DNA from 3 places in the Cupriavidus sp. a3 genome. Region 2 is predicted to be linked to each of the others. Evidence: predicted binding sites of a transcription regulator. Region 2 holds the regulator's gene; each other region holds the start of a gene.
The links. The regulator LexA, encoded in region 2, represses DNA repair genes until DNA is damaged. The targets are predictions, from matches to a motif close to ACTGTATNNNNATACAGT.

Region 1 (5,470 bases), on a different contig from region 2:
CAACGCCGCTCCCCGCCCGGCAAAAAAGGCGCACAAGCCGGCGAACGCCGCCGCGCGCGTGGACGGCGCCGCGATCCGCGCCAACGAGGCCGGCACGCCGAACTGGCCCAGCTACGGCCTGGATTACGCCGAGACCCGCTTCAGCAAGCTCGAGCAGGTCAACGCGGGCAACGTCAAGGACCTGGGGCTGGCCTGGTCCTACGACCTGGAATCGACGCGCGGCGTGGAGGCGACGCCGCTGGTGGTCGATGGCGTGATGTACGTCTCCGCACCGTGGAGCGTGGTGCATGCCATCGACGCGCGCACCGGCAAGCGCCTGTGGACCTACGACCCGCAGGTACCGCGCGACCAGGCCTACAAGGGCTGCTGCGACGTGGTCAATCGCGGCGTGGCGCTGTACCAGGGCAAGGTCTTCGTCGGCGCGTTCGACGGCCGGCTGGTGGCGATCGATGCCGCCACCGGCAAGAAGGTGTGGGAGCAGGACACCATCGTCGATCGCAGCAAGTCCTATACGATCACCGGCGCGCCGCGCGTCTACAAGGGCAAGGTGATCATCGGCAACGGCGGCGCAGAGTACGGCGTGCGCGGCTACATCACCGCCTACGATGCCGAGACCGGCAAGCAGCAATGGCGCTGGTACACGGTTCCGGGCGACCCCGCCAGGCCCTTCGAGAACGAAGCCATGGCAAAGGCCGCGGCCACCTGGGACCCCAGCGGCAAGTACTGGGTCAACGGTGGCGGCGGCACGGTCTGGAACACCATGGCGTTCGACCCCGGCCTGAACCTGATGTACATCGGCACCGGCAACGCCGGCCCGTGGAGCCGCAAGCTGCGCAGCCCGAAGGGCGGCGACAACCTCTACGCGGCCTCCGTGGTGGCGCTGAACCCGGACACTGGCGAATACGTCTGGCACTACCAGGAAACCCCGGGCGACAACTGGGACTACACCTCGACGCAGGACATCATCCTGGCCGACCTGAAGATCGACGGCCAGCCGCGCAAGGTGATCCTGCACGCGCCCAAGAACGGCTTCTTCTTCGTGATCGACCGGACCAATGGCAAGTTCATCTCGGCCAAGAACTTCGTCGACGTCAACTGGGCCTCGGGCTATGACAAGGACGGCCGGCCGATCGAGACGCCGCAGTCGGACACTTCGGGCAAGCCGGCGGATATCGTGCCGGGGCCGTTCGGCGCGCACAACTGGCATTCGATGTCGTTCCACCCGAAGCTGGGGCTGGCCTTTATCCCGGCGCAGCACGTGCCGCTGACGCTGGCCGACAACAAGGAGTGGGCCCACAACCAGAAGGACTCTCCCGAGGCGCATCGCGGCGTGGGCTGGAACCTGGGCATGCTGGTCAATGCCGAGCCCCCCAGGAGCAAGCCGATGGGGCGGCTGATCGCGTGGGACCCGCTGGCGCAGAAGGCGGTATGGCACCAGGACCATGCCGGCCCGTGGAACGGCGGCACGCTCGCGACCGCCGGCAACCTGGTGTTCCAGGGCACGGCGGACGGGCGGCTGGTGGCGTATCACGCCGGCACCGGCGAGAAGCTGTGGCAGGCGCCGACCGGCTCCGGCGTGGTGGCGGCGCCGGTGACCTACCTGCTCGACGGCAAGCAGTATGTGTCGGTGGCGGTGGGCTGGGGCGGCGTGTATGGCCTGAGCCAGCGCGGCAGCGACAGGCAGGCGCCGGGACGGGTCTACACCTTTGTGCTCAACGGCAAGAAGCCGATGCCCGAGTCGGCGCCCTACGCGATGGCGCCGCTGCTGAGCGGGGTGAAATACGACCCGGCCAAGGTCGCCGACGGGCAGAAGCTCTACGTCAACAACTGCGTCTTCTGCCATGGCGTGCCGGGTGTCGACAAGGGCGGCAATATTCCCAACCTGGCCTATGTCGGCGCGCCGATGATCGAGCACCTGGACAAGATCCTGTTCAACGGGCCGTTGGTGCAGAAGGGCATGCCGGATTTCACCGGCAAGCTGACGGCGGAGGACGTGGTCAAGATCCAGGCATTTATCCAGGGCACCGCCGACGCGGTGCGGCCGAAGAAGCCCTGACGGAAGTGCGCGCGCGGGCCGGCACTGGCCCGCGCGCTTCGTGCACGCCAAAGTGGCTGTTCGCCAAATCGGAATTGTTTGGGGCCGCGAATCGCGAGGAAATACCGCCTGGACAAATTTAGCCGTGGTGAGCAGTGAAATGAAAATCCAAGCAACGGAAATCGTGATGGAGGGTGGCGCCGGCGGCGGTTTCTCTCTCGACAATCCCGCCCTCGAAAGCATCGGTGTCCGCATCACGCAGTGGCGCCCCGATTACGTGGAGCTTGAACTGCCGGTCACGTCCAGCATGCTGAACCGCAGCCGCGTGGTCCATGGCGGCACGATCTGCACGCTGCTGGACGCCGCCACCGGCTATGCCGGCCTGTTCTCGGCGCCGGGCGAGGCGGCGCGGCATGCGGTGACGCTGTCGCTGACTTCCAACTTCCTGAGCAACGGCACGGGCAGTGTGTTGACGGCCAAGGGCACCGTCGATCGGCGCGGGCGCTCGATTTTCTTTTCGCGTGCCGAGGTCTGGCTTGACCAGGAGTTGCTGGTGGCGACCGGCGTTGCCACGATGAAATACCTGAAGTAGGCCCACGGGGCGTTCGCGCCCCTTTCTCTTCTTCGGAGGCGGAGCCCGTCCGCCCGATCCGTTCCTCCGGTGCTCCGCGCACCACCCTGGCATCCTTCGCGCGTCTACCCCTTGCGCTTGCCTCGATACTGTATAAATATACAGTTATCGTAAATATCCTATTTCCTCGCTTCCCGCGAGCGACACCGACTTCACATGCCTGCGCAATCGTACGCAGCCCCGCCCATGGCGGCGGAGGGCGTTCTTTTCCCTGCGCCGACGCCGGCCAGGTCCGCAGCCCCGGCAGCCCCGGCAGCCCACGCTACCCGGCAGCAGGCGCTGTCGGCGCTCGAGCAGCGCTATCCCGGCCTGTGGCGCGCCGGCCAGCTTGGCCGTGCCGGCAGCGCCGCGGTGTGCCCGACCGGGTATGACGCGCTCTCGGCCGAACTGCCGGGCGGCGGCTGGCCGGCGGGCGGACTGACCGAACTGCTGACCACGCAGGGCGGCGCGGGCGAACTGCGCCTGCTGCTGCCGGCGCTGCGCGTGCTGGCCGGGGCAGGGCGCCGCATCGCGCTGGTGGCGCCGCCTTGCTTGCCCAATGCCATGGGCCTGGCCGCGGCCGGCCTGCCGGCGCGCCAGCTGTACTGGCTGCGCCCGCCAGCCGGCGCGGCCAAGGCTGCGCAACAGGCCGACATGCTGTGGGCGGCCGAGCAGGTGCTGCGCAGCCAGGCCTTCGGCGGCGTGCTGGTGTGGCTGCCCGCGGCCCGGCCCGAGGCGCTGCGCCGGCTGCAGGTGCTGGCCCAAGCCGGCGACGCGGTGGTGTGGGCGCTGCGCCCGGCCGCGGCGCTGCGCGAGTCGTCGCCGGCGGTGCTGCGCCTGCTGCTGGCGCCGCAGCCTGGCAATGTGCTGTCGATCACCCTCCACAAGCGACGCGGGCCGGTGCGCGATACGCCGTTGCTGCTGCGCCTGGGCGGGATGGAGGCAGCCATGCGCACGGCCGCCTGGCCCGTGCCCGCCGGCGCCCCGGCCGCCGCGCCTTCCGTTGTGTCTTCGTCTTCTCAGTCTTCTACCGATGCCGTACTGGATCGCGGTGCACCTGCCGCGCCTGCCCCTGGACGCACTGCAGCCCAACTGGCCTGAGCCGGCTGCCTCCAGCCCATCCTCCGTCACCGGCACGCTGCACCATGCGCTGCCGGTGGCGGTGATGGCGCAGGAGCAGGTGGTGCTGGCCAACGGTCCCGCGATGCAGCTGGGCGTGCGCTACGGCATGCGCCGCGGCGGCGTGCAGGCGCTGTCGGCGGACATCGTGCAGCTGGAACGCGACCTGGTTGCGGAAGAGGCGCTAATGGAAACGGTGGCGCTGGCGCTGCTGCGCTTCACGCCGGCCGTGACCTTCGACGAGGAACCGGAAGCGGCCACCGTGATGCTCGACGTCACCGCCAGCCTGCGCCTCTTTGGCGGCCACCGCGCGCTGTGCCGCGCGGTGCGCGCCTGCGTGCGCCAGCTCGGCACCATTGCCCAGGTGGGCAGCGGCCCGACCGCGCACGGCGCCGCCTGGCTGGCGCGCCAGCCGCTGCGGCGCACCCGCCGCGGCGTGGTGCGGCCCGCGCGCCGGGCGGTGGGCATGGCGCGGCTGCACCGGCTGCTCGACCGCCTGCCGGTCGAGGCGCTGCACACGCTGGCCGACCCGGCCTGGCTCGACGGCATCGGCTGCCGCACGCTGGGCGAGGTGCGGCGCCTGCCGCGCGCCGGCCTGACCCGGCGGCTGGGCCCGGCGCTGCTGGCGCGGCTGGACCAGGCCTATGGCGAGGCCCCGGCGCGCTTTGCCTGGTACGCGGCGCCGCCCACGTTCGCGCAGCGCATGGACCTGCCCGGGCGCATCGAATCCGCCGAAGGCGTGCTGGCCGGCGCGCAGCGCCTGCTGCTGGCGCTGGCCGGCTGGCTGGCGCTGCTGCAGGCCGGCGTCACGCGCTGCGCGCTGGTGCTGGAGCATGAGCGCTACCGGCGCGGCGTCGATACCGAAGGGACGCCGGTCGCGCTCGGCCTCGCCCAGCCCAGCCGCGATCCCGCGCACCTGTCGCGGCTGCTGCGCGAAAAGCTCGACAAGCTCAACTTCCACGCCCCGGTCACCGGCCTGGCGCTGCGCGTGGAAGCGATGCAGGCCTGCGTGCCGCAGAGCGACGCGCTGTTCCCAGAGCCCGGCGGCTCGCCGGAAGACCTGGGCCGCCTGCTCGATACGCTGATGGCGCGGCTGGGCCGTGACAACGTGCTGCAGCCGCGGCCCTTGGCCGACCACCGTCCCGAGCGCGCCAACCGCTGGGTGCCGGTCGACGAACCGCAGCCCGGTGGCAAGGCTGGCGGCATGCCCGGCCCGCTGCCGGAGCGCCCGCTGTGGCTGCTGCCGCAACCGCTGCCGCTGCCGGTGCAGCAGCACCGCCCCAGCCACGGCGGGCCGCTGGCGCTGCTGAGCCGGCCCGAGCGCATCGAGGCCGGCTGGTGGGACGGTGCATTAGCCACGCGCGATTACTTCATCGCCGAGCGCGCCGACGGCCTGCGCTGCTGGATCTATCGCGAGCGCCCCGGCCACGGCGCGGACGAGGGCAGCGAGTACCGCTGGTTCCTGCACGGGCTGTTCGCATGACGCCGGTGATCCCTTCGCTGCCCGGCCTGCTGCCGGCGCTGCCGGACTACGTGGAGCTGCACTGCATCTCCAACTTCACCTTCCTCACCGGCGCCTCGCACCCGGGCGAGCTGATCGAACGCGCCTTCGGCCTGGGCTACCGCGGGCTGGCACTGACGGATGAATGCTCGGTGGCCGGCACCGCGCGCGCGCACGATGCGATCCAGACGCTGCGCAAGCGCCT
Region 2 (5,470 bases):
ATGACTTTTTCCAGCAGAATGACTTGCATCGTGTTTTCTCCGTTACGGACCTAGGGCCTATCAGTTCTTGTGCAGGTCGGTGTACGGCAGCAGCGCGAGGAAACGCGCACGCTTGATCGCCGTATCCAGCTGACGCTGATAGTGGGCCTTGGTACCGGTCAGGCGGGCCGGCGTGATCTTGCCGTTGTCGCCGATGAAGTCCTTCAGGGTGTCCAGATCCTTGTAGTCGATCTGTTCCACGCCAGCCACGGTGAAGCGGCAGAAGCGCTTGCGCTTGAACAGCGGGTTCTGTTGCTGGAAGCGCTTCTTGTTCTTGTTGTCACGTTTGACGAATGCCATGATTCAATCCTTTACGAATGCTTTACATCCGGTGATGTGAAAGACGAGAGCCTTGCTGTTGCGGTGCTTGCGGGCGAGGAATCCTTCGCAGTCGAGCAGCGTGCCGAGCGGTAACCGCTCAAGCCGCTGACCCACCGGCCCGATCCCCATTGCCGCGATGGCAAACTCAACCTGCCGTGGCGTTTCCGCCTCGACCGTCTCGCCGCTGTACTGCAGGATGCAGTTCACGACGGGCACTCCGGCCGGGGTATAGCGCAGGGCATCGCGTTCCGCCAAAGTGGCGGCAAGCCGAAGTTGGTTCAACGCGGGGCCTCTTGCCGTTTGCCATCCGTGCCGCCAGGGCCGACATGGTCAGCCTGGGCGCGCACCGCAGTCCGCACTCAGGCGGCCTGGCCTTCGGTGGTCGTTTGCGCGGCCTTGCGGGCTTCTTCGCGCTGCACTTCCTTCATCATCGGCGAAGGAGCGGTTTCAGCCTTCTTGGTCTGCACGATCAGGTGGCGCAGAACGGCGTCGTTGAACTTGAAGGCGTGTTCCAGTTCAGCCAGCGTGTCCTTGCCGCATTCGATGTTCAGGCAAACGTAGTGAGCCTTGGCCAGCTTCTGGATCATGTAGGCCATCTGGCGACGGCCCCAGTCTTCCACGCGGTGAACGTTGCCGTTCTGCGAGGTCACGAGCTGCTTGTAGCGCTCGATCATGGCCGGCACTTGCTCGCTCTGGTCCGGGTGGACGATGAAGACGATTTCGTAATGACGCATTGACGCTCCTTTTGGGATTAGCCACCCGGGCGTCACGAGTCCGGTGCGGCAAGGTTGAATAGCCTTAAATTATAGCCCGGCGCCAACGGGGCGCGCAAGCGGCAAGGCTGGCTCAGGCTTTGGCAAAGGCGGCCTGCAGGCGCACGGGATCCCGTGCCAGCGCAGGATCCGCCGCAAGCGCCAATGCCAGCAGTACCCTCGCCTTATACGGATTCAGGTCCGAGGCGGAGACAAAAACGCCATCGGACGGGCTGGGATGCGCCGGAATCGCCACATGACCTGCCCCGGTGCGCGAACTGCGCACCACCGCCACTCCGGCGGCGGCGGCATCCACCAGGGCCTCCGCCAGCACTTCGTGTATCGAGCCATTGCCGGCGGCGGCCACCACCAGGCCCGCCACGCCAGCCTGCACCAGCGCATCGACGGCGATCCGGCCCGGCTGCGCGTAGCTCGCCACGATCTCGACCACCGGCCATGCGCCCGGCATCGGACCGATCGCCCATGCCTGCCGGGGCGTGCGGGCAAAGCCCACGTAGTCGTCCTGCACCAGCCCGAGCGGCCCGCACTGGGACACGAAGGCATCCACCGCCGAGGTATGCGCCTTGGCAACATCGCGCGCCGCATGGATCTGCTGGTTCAGCACCACCAGCACGCCCTTTCCGCGCGCATCCGGATACGCCGCCACCCGTACCGCGTCGAGCAGGTTGAGCGGCCCGTCGGCCGACAGCGAGGTGGACGGCCGCATCGCCGCCGTCATCACCACCGGGACCGGGCACGCCTGGGTCAGGTGCAGCGCCATCGCCGTTTCTTCCAGCGTATCGGTGCCGTGCGTGATCACGATGCCCGCCACATCCGCCTGCGCCGACCAGTGCTCGACGCGAGCGGCCAGCGCGACCCACAGCGCAAAGGTCATGTCCTTGCTGTCGACCTGCGCCACCTGCTCGGCTTCGATCCGTGCCACCGACTGCAGCGCCGGCACCGCCGCAAGCAACGACGACACGGGCACGGTGGCCGCCTGGTAGTGCGCGCTGCTGGCGGGGTTGCCGGAAGCGCCGGCAATGGTGCCGCCGGTAGCCAATACAACGATGCGAGGCAATTGGGTCATGGATGCTGGGGCTCAGGAAACAGAAGGGAATACATGCGCCGGGCGATGGAATCGCGATTGTAACGGCGGACTTCCACCGGAATGGCCCGCGCCGAGGCCGATCGGTTCACGCGCGCCAGCAAAAATTCTGCTTGCGCTGACGCCGATACTGTATAAAATCACAGCATACTGTTTAAACATACAGTGCCCGGCCCGCCGGATGCAGGATTTCGGGGACCGCCCAGTCCGTTGGGCAGCCCATCCAACCCTGCCCAGCGCGCCCGCACGGAACGGCGATCCCATGGCGACCCTGACACCCCGGCAGCAGCAGATTTTCGATCTGATCCGCAATACGATCCGCCGTACCGGCTTCCCGCCGACGCGTGCCGAGATTGCTGCCGAATTTGGCTTTTCCTCGCCAAATGCCGCGGAAGAGCACCTGCGCGCGTTGGCCCGCAAAGGCGTGATCGAGCTGACGCCTGGCGCCTCGCGCGGCATCCGCCTGAAGGTTTCGCGCAGCGACTCGGAAATGCCGGACCAGTTCTCGCTACCCATCCCCGACGTTTTGCAGCTGACGCTGCCGTTGGTTGGCCGCGTCGCAGCCGGCAGTCCCATCCTTGCCGCCGAACATATCGACCGCCAATACCAGGTGGACGCCTCGGTCTTCGATGAACGCCCCGACTACCTGCTGCGCGTGCGCGGCCTGAGCATGCGCGACGCCGGCATTCTCGACGGCGACCTGCTCGCCGTGCGCCGGGCCAGCGAAGCGCCCAACGGCAAGATCGTGGTGGCGCGACTCGGCGACGATGTCACGGTCAAGCGCCTGCAACGGCGCGGCGGCCATATCGAGCTGATCGCGGAAAACCCGGACTTCGCCAACATCATCGTTGAACCGGGGCGCGAAGAGTTTTCGCTGGAAGGCATCGCGGTCGGCCTGATCCGATCCTCCGGCTTCTAGCCGGTCACGGCAGGCGCTTCGCCTGCGCGGACCCACCCGCTTCCATTGCTTTGCAGACGCCGCCCGGCTTGCCGGGTGTTGACCCCGCTTTTGCCTGAAAAAGAGGTGCAACCATGCCGCAAACCCACCACGTCGCCGCCCGCCGCCCGGTCAAGCCGGTGCCCTTCCGCCAGTGCAAGGGCGTGCGCGTCTATCAGGGCGCGCAGCGCCGGACCATGGTAGGCAGCATGGCCGCGATCTGCAGGATGCTTGAACTGGAAACCACTAGCAAGCTGGCCTGATCAGCTACGCGCGCACGCCTTGGTTTCCGTCTCCAGTTCTTCCGGAGTCATCTGCGGGAACCATGTATTAGTCTTGCGCAACTCGACCGCCGTGCCATCCGGCCTGGCGGTCAGCGAGATCAGGTAGGCATACGCAAATTCGCCACTGATCTTTGGCTGTCCGATCCGGATTTCCATCTGGTTCTGTGCCGGCAGGTTGACCATCGTGGCTTCGTCGCCGAGATTGTTGCGCAGGCATTTGGCAACGTCAGCCATTTTTGCCGGCGTGAACAAGCGCATCGGCGGACGCGCACGAATATCTTTCTCCGATGTGCCGGTGGCGCATCCGGCCATCATCGCGGCCACTGCCACGCCAGCCCCTATTACCGCTGCTCGAAAGAACATACGACCCCTTTGGAATGCAAGGCGCGTATGGTACAGGAGCCACATCGATTGTGGGCGTCGCTGGCACTGAAAGGAGCGTCCAAGACGATGACGCAGGGATCTCCATCCCCTCCGCGCAAGCGCGTTTAGCCAGGCCACGCCAGGAAGAGTAGGCCCAGCCCGAGCACCACCGCCGCGAGGATCAAATAGTGGCGCCAGCCGTGCCTCGGATCACCGGTACGGTATGCATGATGGGAATGAGGGATGTGAGGTCTCATGGAGCGAATTGCCGAAAGCTCTTATCCCATCGTAGCCCTTTAAGACCAAGTCGTCCCGCTCGCGCAGCGTCCGCAGCATGCCGCAGCGCCGCCGTCTATTCCGATTCTCTAAGTGCAGTTCGCCTGCATAGGAAGCTGGCCGAAACGCCGCGCGTGTAAGGCGGCGGCACTGGTAAGCGCCAACGCGCCTGAGATGGCGAGTTGGTCGGCGAAGGAATCAAAATGCTTCGGAGTGGCCGCATGAGGCTACAGCCCGGTCTTAGTGTTCTCGACGCAAGCCTTTGCGTAAGCAATTGCTTCAGCCATCGCCTCTTCCTCGCTATTGAACGTGGCTTTGATCTTGTGTCGCAAGCCTGGGACAAACTCGTTTGCGTGATCGATTCTGCGCTCGAACAATACCGATGCCTCCCAGGATCCAGATTTCGACTTCCAGACCGTGCAGTGGCAGAAATACTCCCCTTCTTCGACCAAGGCATGGCTCGACATGGCGCGCTCCCATCGTTTCAGAGGAATCCTAGCATGATGAAAGAACGCCCCATCCGCTTCAACGGCAAGCCTCATCGCCCTCGTCCATCTGCTCGGTCACCGCACTCGGTCGCATACCCGCCAGCGCAAAACGCACGAACGGAATTTCCTCCCTTCTCGGCCGTCTCTTCGCAGTAGTCCAGCGGAGAATGGCTTTTTATGGCACGGCCGATATTCCCACTTCTACTGGTCGGCTTACCGCGCCGAGCAAGCGATCGACGAGCGCCATAAAGTGACTCGCGACAATATTGTGCGCTGCATCACAATTCATAACGAAGCTCTTGTGCGATGCGGCATATGATGTAACGGGGGACCTGTAGTAAGAGCCTTGGGCCCATGCAGCCAAGGCCTCATATCTGTTTTGACGGGGGAATTTCGGTAGCCCAAACGGGCCTTGGCCTATGCAGCCAAGGCCCACTCCATTCTGTGCAAGCGGCGAGGTCAGCGAATACACCCGACGGCAGAAGGAGGGATCCGCCAATGGGTAGCAGCGCCGCTGTTCTCGCCCTGCAGGACATCGACGCGTGTCGGCCCGAGGTGAGCAAGAAATGTTTGCGAGGCAACGGAGCCCCCTCGCCTACCCACAGAGAACGCGCAAATCGGCACGCGCCTTCAGAGCGATCGGCGCCCACTGCTTGCCTGCCCGTAGCTTCGCTACATACGTTGGCTCATAGCACCGCAATTCATGCGCCGGAGTTCAGGATGCCTGGCGGCCGACCGCGATCAAGCGGGGCCTACCTTCAACATCCTCGATGCGCGGCAGGGCGCCCGAAGCAATGTTCTGCCGAACCGCAGCCTTCAATTCAGGAACATCCCAACGCCCCTGCTCGATAGCACCCAGAGCGTCGCCAGTAACTGCGAATCTCCCGCCACAGGCAGCGCAGCGG
Region 3 (5,470 bases), 1.5 Mb from region 2:
CCGCTACAACGCTTCCGCGCTTTCCGACAACGGGAACGGTTAGCCAGCCTTTTCGCGCGGGGAAAGCTCGGTCGAAAGCGGGCATAGAGTCGAGACCGAGAGCTTTGCGAGCCAGTGCTCGCAAAGACTTGTCAATATGCAACGCACTCGCGAGCGCAACTGCTAGAGACGACTTGCCTCCTCCGAATGGGCCGGTCCAAGTGAATGAGCGTTGATTTGTTTCTGCCAGTTGGATGGCCATGCTGTCCAGAACAGCGGTAGCGGTGGCATTACGGATATACCCGCTAAGGGCGTCTTTGCGGCCCAGGTCCGCATCGACGCGAATCGAGCGCTGATAGTGCCGCGAAATTCGGACAATATCCGACAGGAGGTAGTCCTTGTCATTCATATGCAATTCGAATTAGGTTCAGGCGCAAAGTCTCGCTGTCGCCGGTCTTCTTATGGACTTGGCGGAGGCCCGCCGTGTCCGTCCAGGCCAAGTGGTCATTGGTGAGGTCGGACAGAGCCATCAGCCTTTCTGCGACTGAGTCCTCGTCGAGCTTGAACACACGTCCAGGAGCGCCTTCTCCATAAGCGACCGTCTCGAATGCCAGCGAACTAAGCCCCGGAGCAGATCGCTCCCAGTAGTCCAGCAGGGCATAAGCAAACAGGCCATCATGCAGCGTTACCTTAGGTCCTCGCCGAAAAGCGTACTGGCCCTTATGAACCTCTTGCAGCAAGCCCAATTCTCCAAGCAGCGGTTCAGCAAAGTCCTCTGGCGTACCGCCGGCAAACCTCGGCGCGTAGCTTCTTAAGCATGTCTCTAAGTCACGCGAAAGCGTGGATGCAGACAATCGTCGCTGCGGGGCTAGCTTGCGAGCATAGACCTCCAACATCGGCTCGAGCTCTTGGCGTGTAAAAGTCGGTGTTGTCACATGGTTGAAGAGCCAGCGCCACGTGGTCGAGCGCTTGCCTTCGCCGGCCAAGCACCAATGAGCGAGCCATGCCGTAGCGGGGTTCTCTGCGTAAGGGTCAAGCCCTCCATCAGACAAAATCTCCCGGCCGATTGTGGAGATGACGAAGGAGTCCGGATCGTCTACTGAATCACGAATCACATCGCAGGCCATCGCCCAATGTCGGATCGAAGCGACCATGTTCTTACCAACGCCAAACGAAGCAATGGCTTTTTCGTCAGTAAATGTGGACTTAGGGACCTTTCCTCCCTCGATAGCCTGATCGAAGGCCTTCTTAAGCCACATTTGGCGAAGAGGGAAGGTCTCGTGGCCAGAGAAGTGGATGGGAGTCGCCGATTGCTGAGATGTCTTCATTGCGCCATTTTAGCGGCTATGCGGAACTGGCGGTAGCCACCAGTTCGACACGAACCACCTGAATGCGAAATTGCCACAGCGTCACTATACTGTACATTTGTACAGTATGTGGTTACTTTCCGATGCCGGTCCCGAGCAAAGTAACCTATTGGGCTCATTCCAGCTCTGGGCTAGCGGATACGGTTAGGGACCCTCGGATCCACCCGCCCGCTCCGCTCGCGAGCACATACGCCATATGATCTCCGGCTCGCTGCGCCGCAGTTTAACGTGCCTTACACCTCATAGTATTTGAATGGCGAATATGTGCGATGCCGCACGTAGCATGTTTTGAAAATGGTTCTTGCTGTCCTTGACTACTTGAGAGTCCGACAAGTCGCACGTGGCCGTAAGGCACGTGGGAACAGAATCGTCGAACGAGCTAACTGATGCGCAGGCGGCGGTCATTCCGTGCTTGGTGAGTCTTAGCTCCAACGCCATCCTGATTCCGAGAGACCTGCCGCGAGGCGGGTTTTCTTATTTCTAGGTGCCGGTTTCGGGCTCGCTCACCCGTCAACTCATGCGAGAGAAAAAATGCAAGCCGCTCCAACCACAATCCCCTCCTCCCAACGAACTTCCAACGCTGATGCCCTGAGCCTAGTTGGCGCCACAATGAAGGAAAAAGTCTTTCCGGTTCGCCTTGACCGTATGCTCGAGTCTCTTCGCTATGCGGAATACGACATGTCCCACGGTATGGGCGAAGCGATCGATAATTCAGTAGAGGCGGGAGCAGCGGACGTATGGGTTTTTACGGAAAACGAGATTAAGAAACTCGGCTCCAAATCTGTGGAGGTAATATCCCAGATCGCCGTCGTCGACAACGGTGAAGGGATGTCCAAGGACGTGTTGCATCGGTGCCTTGTCCTCGGTGAATCCCTGCGACAACCCAAGCCAAGTGGCAAGTCGGGAATCGGCAGATTTGGGGTAGGCATGACCTTGGGTGCGATCTCGCTTGGTCGTCGGGTTGAGGTATACGCGAGATCGAGCGGAGACGAGCCATTCTTGTTCACATACATTGATCTGGACGAGATCGCAAACAAGACACAGGTCACAATTCCTGAACCCCATCCGAAGGACCCGCCGGGGCATTTTAACAAGTTGCTTGCAGACTCCGGTGGCACCGTAGTGATTATCTCAAACTGTGACCGATTACAAACTGCACCAGTTGAATACGATAAGCCAATTTCCGCCTCGGATCAGATCAAACCTTTGATGGGCTTCCTCGGACGCACTTATCGCAAGTTCATCGACGCCGGGCGGAATTTTTGGCTAAATGGTGAGCCTGTCTTCCTGCATGATCCTCTCTATTTGATGGAGCCGACGTACCCGGAGCACAAAGCCGGTAAGCTCGACATCAAGGCTAAACTCAAGGGCGAAACCGAATTCGAACTAGCCGTGCCGAACATGCCTGGCAAAACCGCGAAAGTTAAGCTAAAGCTTACGCTATTGCCAAAGGAATGGCGTTCTGCAAAAAACTCGGGCGGAACGCAGTTCGCACGAGACCGAAAGATTCACGAAAATGAGGGCGTCTCGATCCTAAGGGCGGACCGTGAGGTGCTGTATGGAACGGTGCCTTTCATACTAGGCAAAAAGGGTCAGGCTCGCTCCTTGGAAATCGATCGCTGGTGGGGCTTGGAGATCTCCTTTCCGCCTGAGCTCGATGAATACTTCCATGTCCGCTATATCAAGCGTGGCGCTGAGCCTATCGCTTCCTTGCGCGACAAAATTCGAGAGCAAGTGTGGAGAGCTGTAAAAGAACTCCGCGAGGAAATTTCACGCGACTTGAATCAAGACCCGGCAAGCAAGGACCGAGAGCAAGGGGTGTTCGCCGATGCCGAAAGCGCAATGGCGGAAGCTGAGACGATACTGCCTAAGGGCAAGCGAGGAGTCGATACGCCGCCAGAGGAAGCGGAAAGGCAGCTGGGTGACGTGGCCAACCAAGATATCTTCGTCGCCTCACCGGAGCAGAAGGAGCAAAAGAAGAACGAGCTAAAGAGCAAACCGTTCTCGATCGTACCGGTGACCTTTCCGAAGAACGTCTTCTTTGAGACCGAGCATATTCTAGGCAAGATTATCGTGAAACTCAACGTGCAGCATCCTTTCTACAAGGAGGTCTTTGAGCCCCTGTGCGGGACTATTTCGTCTTTGGCTGAGGACTCCAAGCTCGACGAAGGGGCTGACACAGAGGAGAAAATCCAGGCAAGAAGGGCGCTCTTGCTGCTAATTCTCAGTTACGCCAAGGCAGAATCTTTTTTTGACGATAACGACGACGTATTCACGAATTTGCGGTCCCAGTGGGGCGTTGCTCTCGCTACTGCGATAAAGTCGTGAGGCCCGAATGCTGTACTACACCCCTACCCTTTTCTTACCGCAGATTGTGCGAGCACTTGTAGAAGAGGGTAGGCCTGGGGCGTACGTGCTTGGTTGCGGAAGTGACTTTCAGATTGGCTATGTGGGGCGCTCGGACAGATGTGTTATGGCTCGCCTGGTATCCCATAACTATCTCTACCGCTTCGAGTACTTTATATATCGATACGCTAAAACTGCTCTAGAGGCGTTCTTGTATGAGTGCGAGGCGTACCATGTGCTGCGGCAGCGCGGCGCTTCCATAGCTAATAGGCATCACCCTGCCGCCCCACGGGGCAGTGGCCTCCGATGTCCGTACTGCGAGTTTGCTTGCGACGTTCGGCGCGGACTACTAGCTGACTAAGTTGCCGCCGGGGGTGTCCCAACTAGGCTGGCTTGGCGACAAACAATGCAAACCGTCTATGTGATCGCTTTGAAGCTTATTGAGATCGCACTCGCGCTAGAACGGTTTACTGTCATTCTCAGGCATGCGGGAGAAGAGGGCGAAAGACTATAGTTCTGACGGGACAGCAATTCATCTCCAAAAGTCCAACTCAAGGTGCCAGGACAAATCGTGGTCAATCAGATGGCCAAGATTGAGAGTTTGCGCATAGCTTCGCGAAAGCTGTTCTGGGAGACTGGATGTGTCACCAACACATTGGTCGACCAGGTTTGACAGCCTGACCCACGTACACCGGACGAGCAGCGAAGCGGTATCCTCTCGTCTTTCGCCTACGTACGCTCCCTATGGGGCGGGCCGTGGCGGGGGAGCCTTCGGGCTCGCCGGTGGTACGTGCCGGTCTGTCAACCCTGCTTCGTGCTCGCCCTCCCGATTGACAGCGGACGACGAGCCTCCATCATTCCCGTACCGGAGGGCCTATCCGTATTTTTGTGTGCGAGGCGGTTTTGAATTCTTTCAGCCTCGAGCGGCAGTAAATCGCTCGCCATACAGAATAGCAAACTGATTCATGGCGGACTTCCAGTCATAGGTCGTACGAACGGACTTGGTCAGCACGTTGCGCAGGGCCAGCCATAGCAACTTGATCGCAGCCTCATCCGAAGGGAAATGCCCCCGGGTCTTGATGATTTTGCGCAACTGCATGTTCAAGCTTTCAATGGCATTCGTGGTGTAGATCACACGTCGGATATCGGGTGGGAACACGAAGAACGGCGTGACGTGCTCCCAGGCGCGTCGCCACGACTGTACGATCATCGGGTACTTCTCGCCCCACGCTGGCTGCGCTGTAGATTGGCCGCAGCGCCTGGGCCAGCACCTTGCGCTCCTTGTAGTTGGCGTAGTCCAGGCTGTTGCGGATCAAATGAACAATGCAGGTCTGCACCGTCGTGCGGGGATAGGCTGCGGCAACGGCCTCCGTCAGGCCCTTGAGGCCATCGACCACGGCGATCAGGATGTCCTGGCAGCCTCGGTTCTTGAGTTCATTGAAGACCTTGAGCCAGAACTTGGCGCCTTCGGTCTGTTCGACCCACAGGCCCAGCACATCGCGTTGACCGTGATGATGGAGCGCGCCGAGGCCGAGCGCCGCGGCCTGAAGCCGCTGGCGCGCCTGGTCTCGTACGGCCATGCCGGTGTCGATCCGAAGACCATGGGCATCGGCCCGGTGCCGGCGACGAAGATCGCGCTGGAACGCGCCGGCCTGCAGGTGGCGGACCTGGACGTGATCGAAGCCAACGAGGCCTTCGCCGCGCAGGCCTGCGCCGTGACCAAGGCGCTGGGCCTGGACCCGGCCAAGGTCAACCCGAATGGCTCGGGCATCTCGCTG

Region 1: a site for LexA is predicted at 2,755-2,772, ahead of imuA (translesion DNA synthesis-associated protein ImuA). Genes of this name have one in related genera too.
Region 3: a site for LexA is predicted at 1,396-1,413, ahead of ACAD63_RS00030 (DUF4007 family protein). Genes of this name have one in related genera too.

The regions. Positions count from the first base shown of each region.
Region 1 covers NZ_CP170644.1:1,459,569-1,465,038, reverse strand. The annotation lists gene ACAD63_RS28425 (PQQ-dependent dehydrogenase, methanol/ethanol family) at 1-2,056, shown strand, start outside; gene ACAD63_RS28420 (PaaI family thioesterase) at 2,196-2,627, shown strand; gene imuA (translesion DNA synthesis-associated protein ImuA) at 2,823-3,746, shown strand; gene ACAD63_RS28410 (Y-family DNA polymerase) at 3,679-5,247, shown strand; gene ACAD63_RS28405 (error-prone DNA polymerase) at 5,244-5,470, shown strand, end outside.
Region 2 covers NZ_CP170643.1:1,535,612-1,541,081, reverse strand. The annotation lists gene rplI (50S ribosomal protein L9) at 1-29, opposite strand, end outside; gene rpsR (30S ribosomal protein S18) at 61-339, opposite strand; gene priB (primosomal replication protein N) at 343-642, opposite strand; gene rpsF (30S ribosomal protein S6) at 720-1,094, opposite strand; gene ACAD63_RS07370 (asparaginase) at 1,207-2,199, opposite strand; gene lexA (transcriptional repressor LexA) at 2,480-3,136, shown strand; gene ACAD63_RS07360 (hypothetical protein) at 3,250-3,417, shown strand; gene ACAD63_RS07355 (hypothetical protein) at 3,418-3,768, opposite strand; gene ACAD63_RS07350 (hypothetical protein) at 4,305-4,544, opposite strand.
Region 3 covers NZ_CP170643.1:707-6,176, reverse strand. The annotation lists gene ACAD63_RS00035 (ATP-binding protein) at 1-388, opposite strand, end outside; gene ACAD63_RS00030 (DUF4007 family protein) at 381-1,307, opposite strand; gene ACAD63_RS00025 (ATP-binding protein) at 1,956-3,674, shown strand; partial or broken gene ACAD63_RS00020 (IS256 family transposase) at 4,606-5,266, opposite strand; partial or broken gene ACAD63_RS00015 (acetyl-CoA C-acyltransferase) at 5,192-5,470, shown strand, end outside.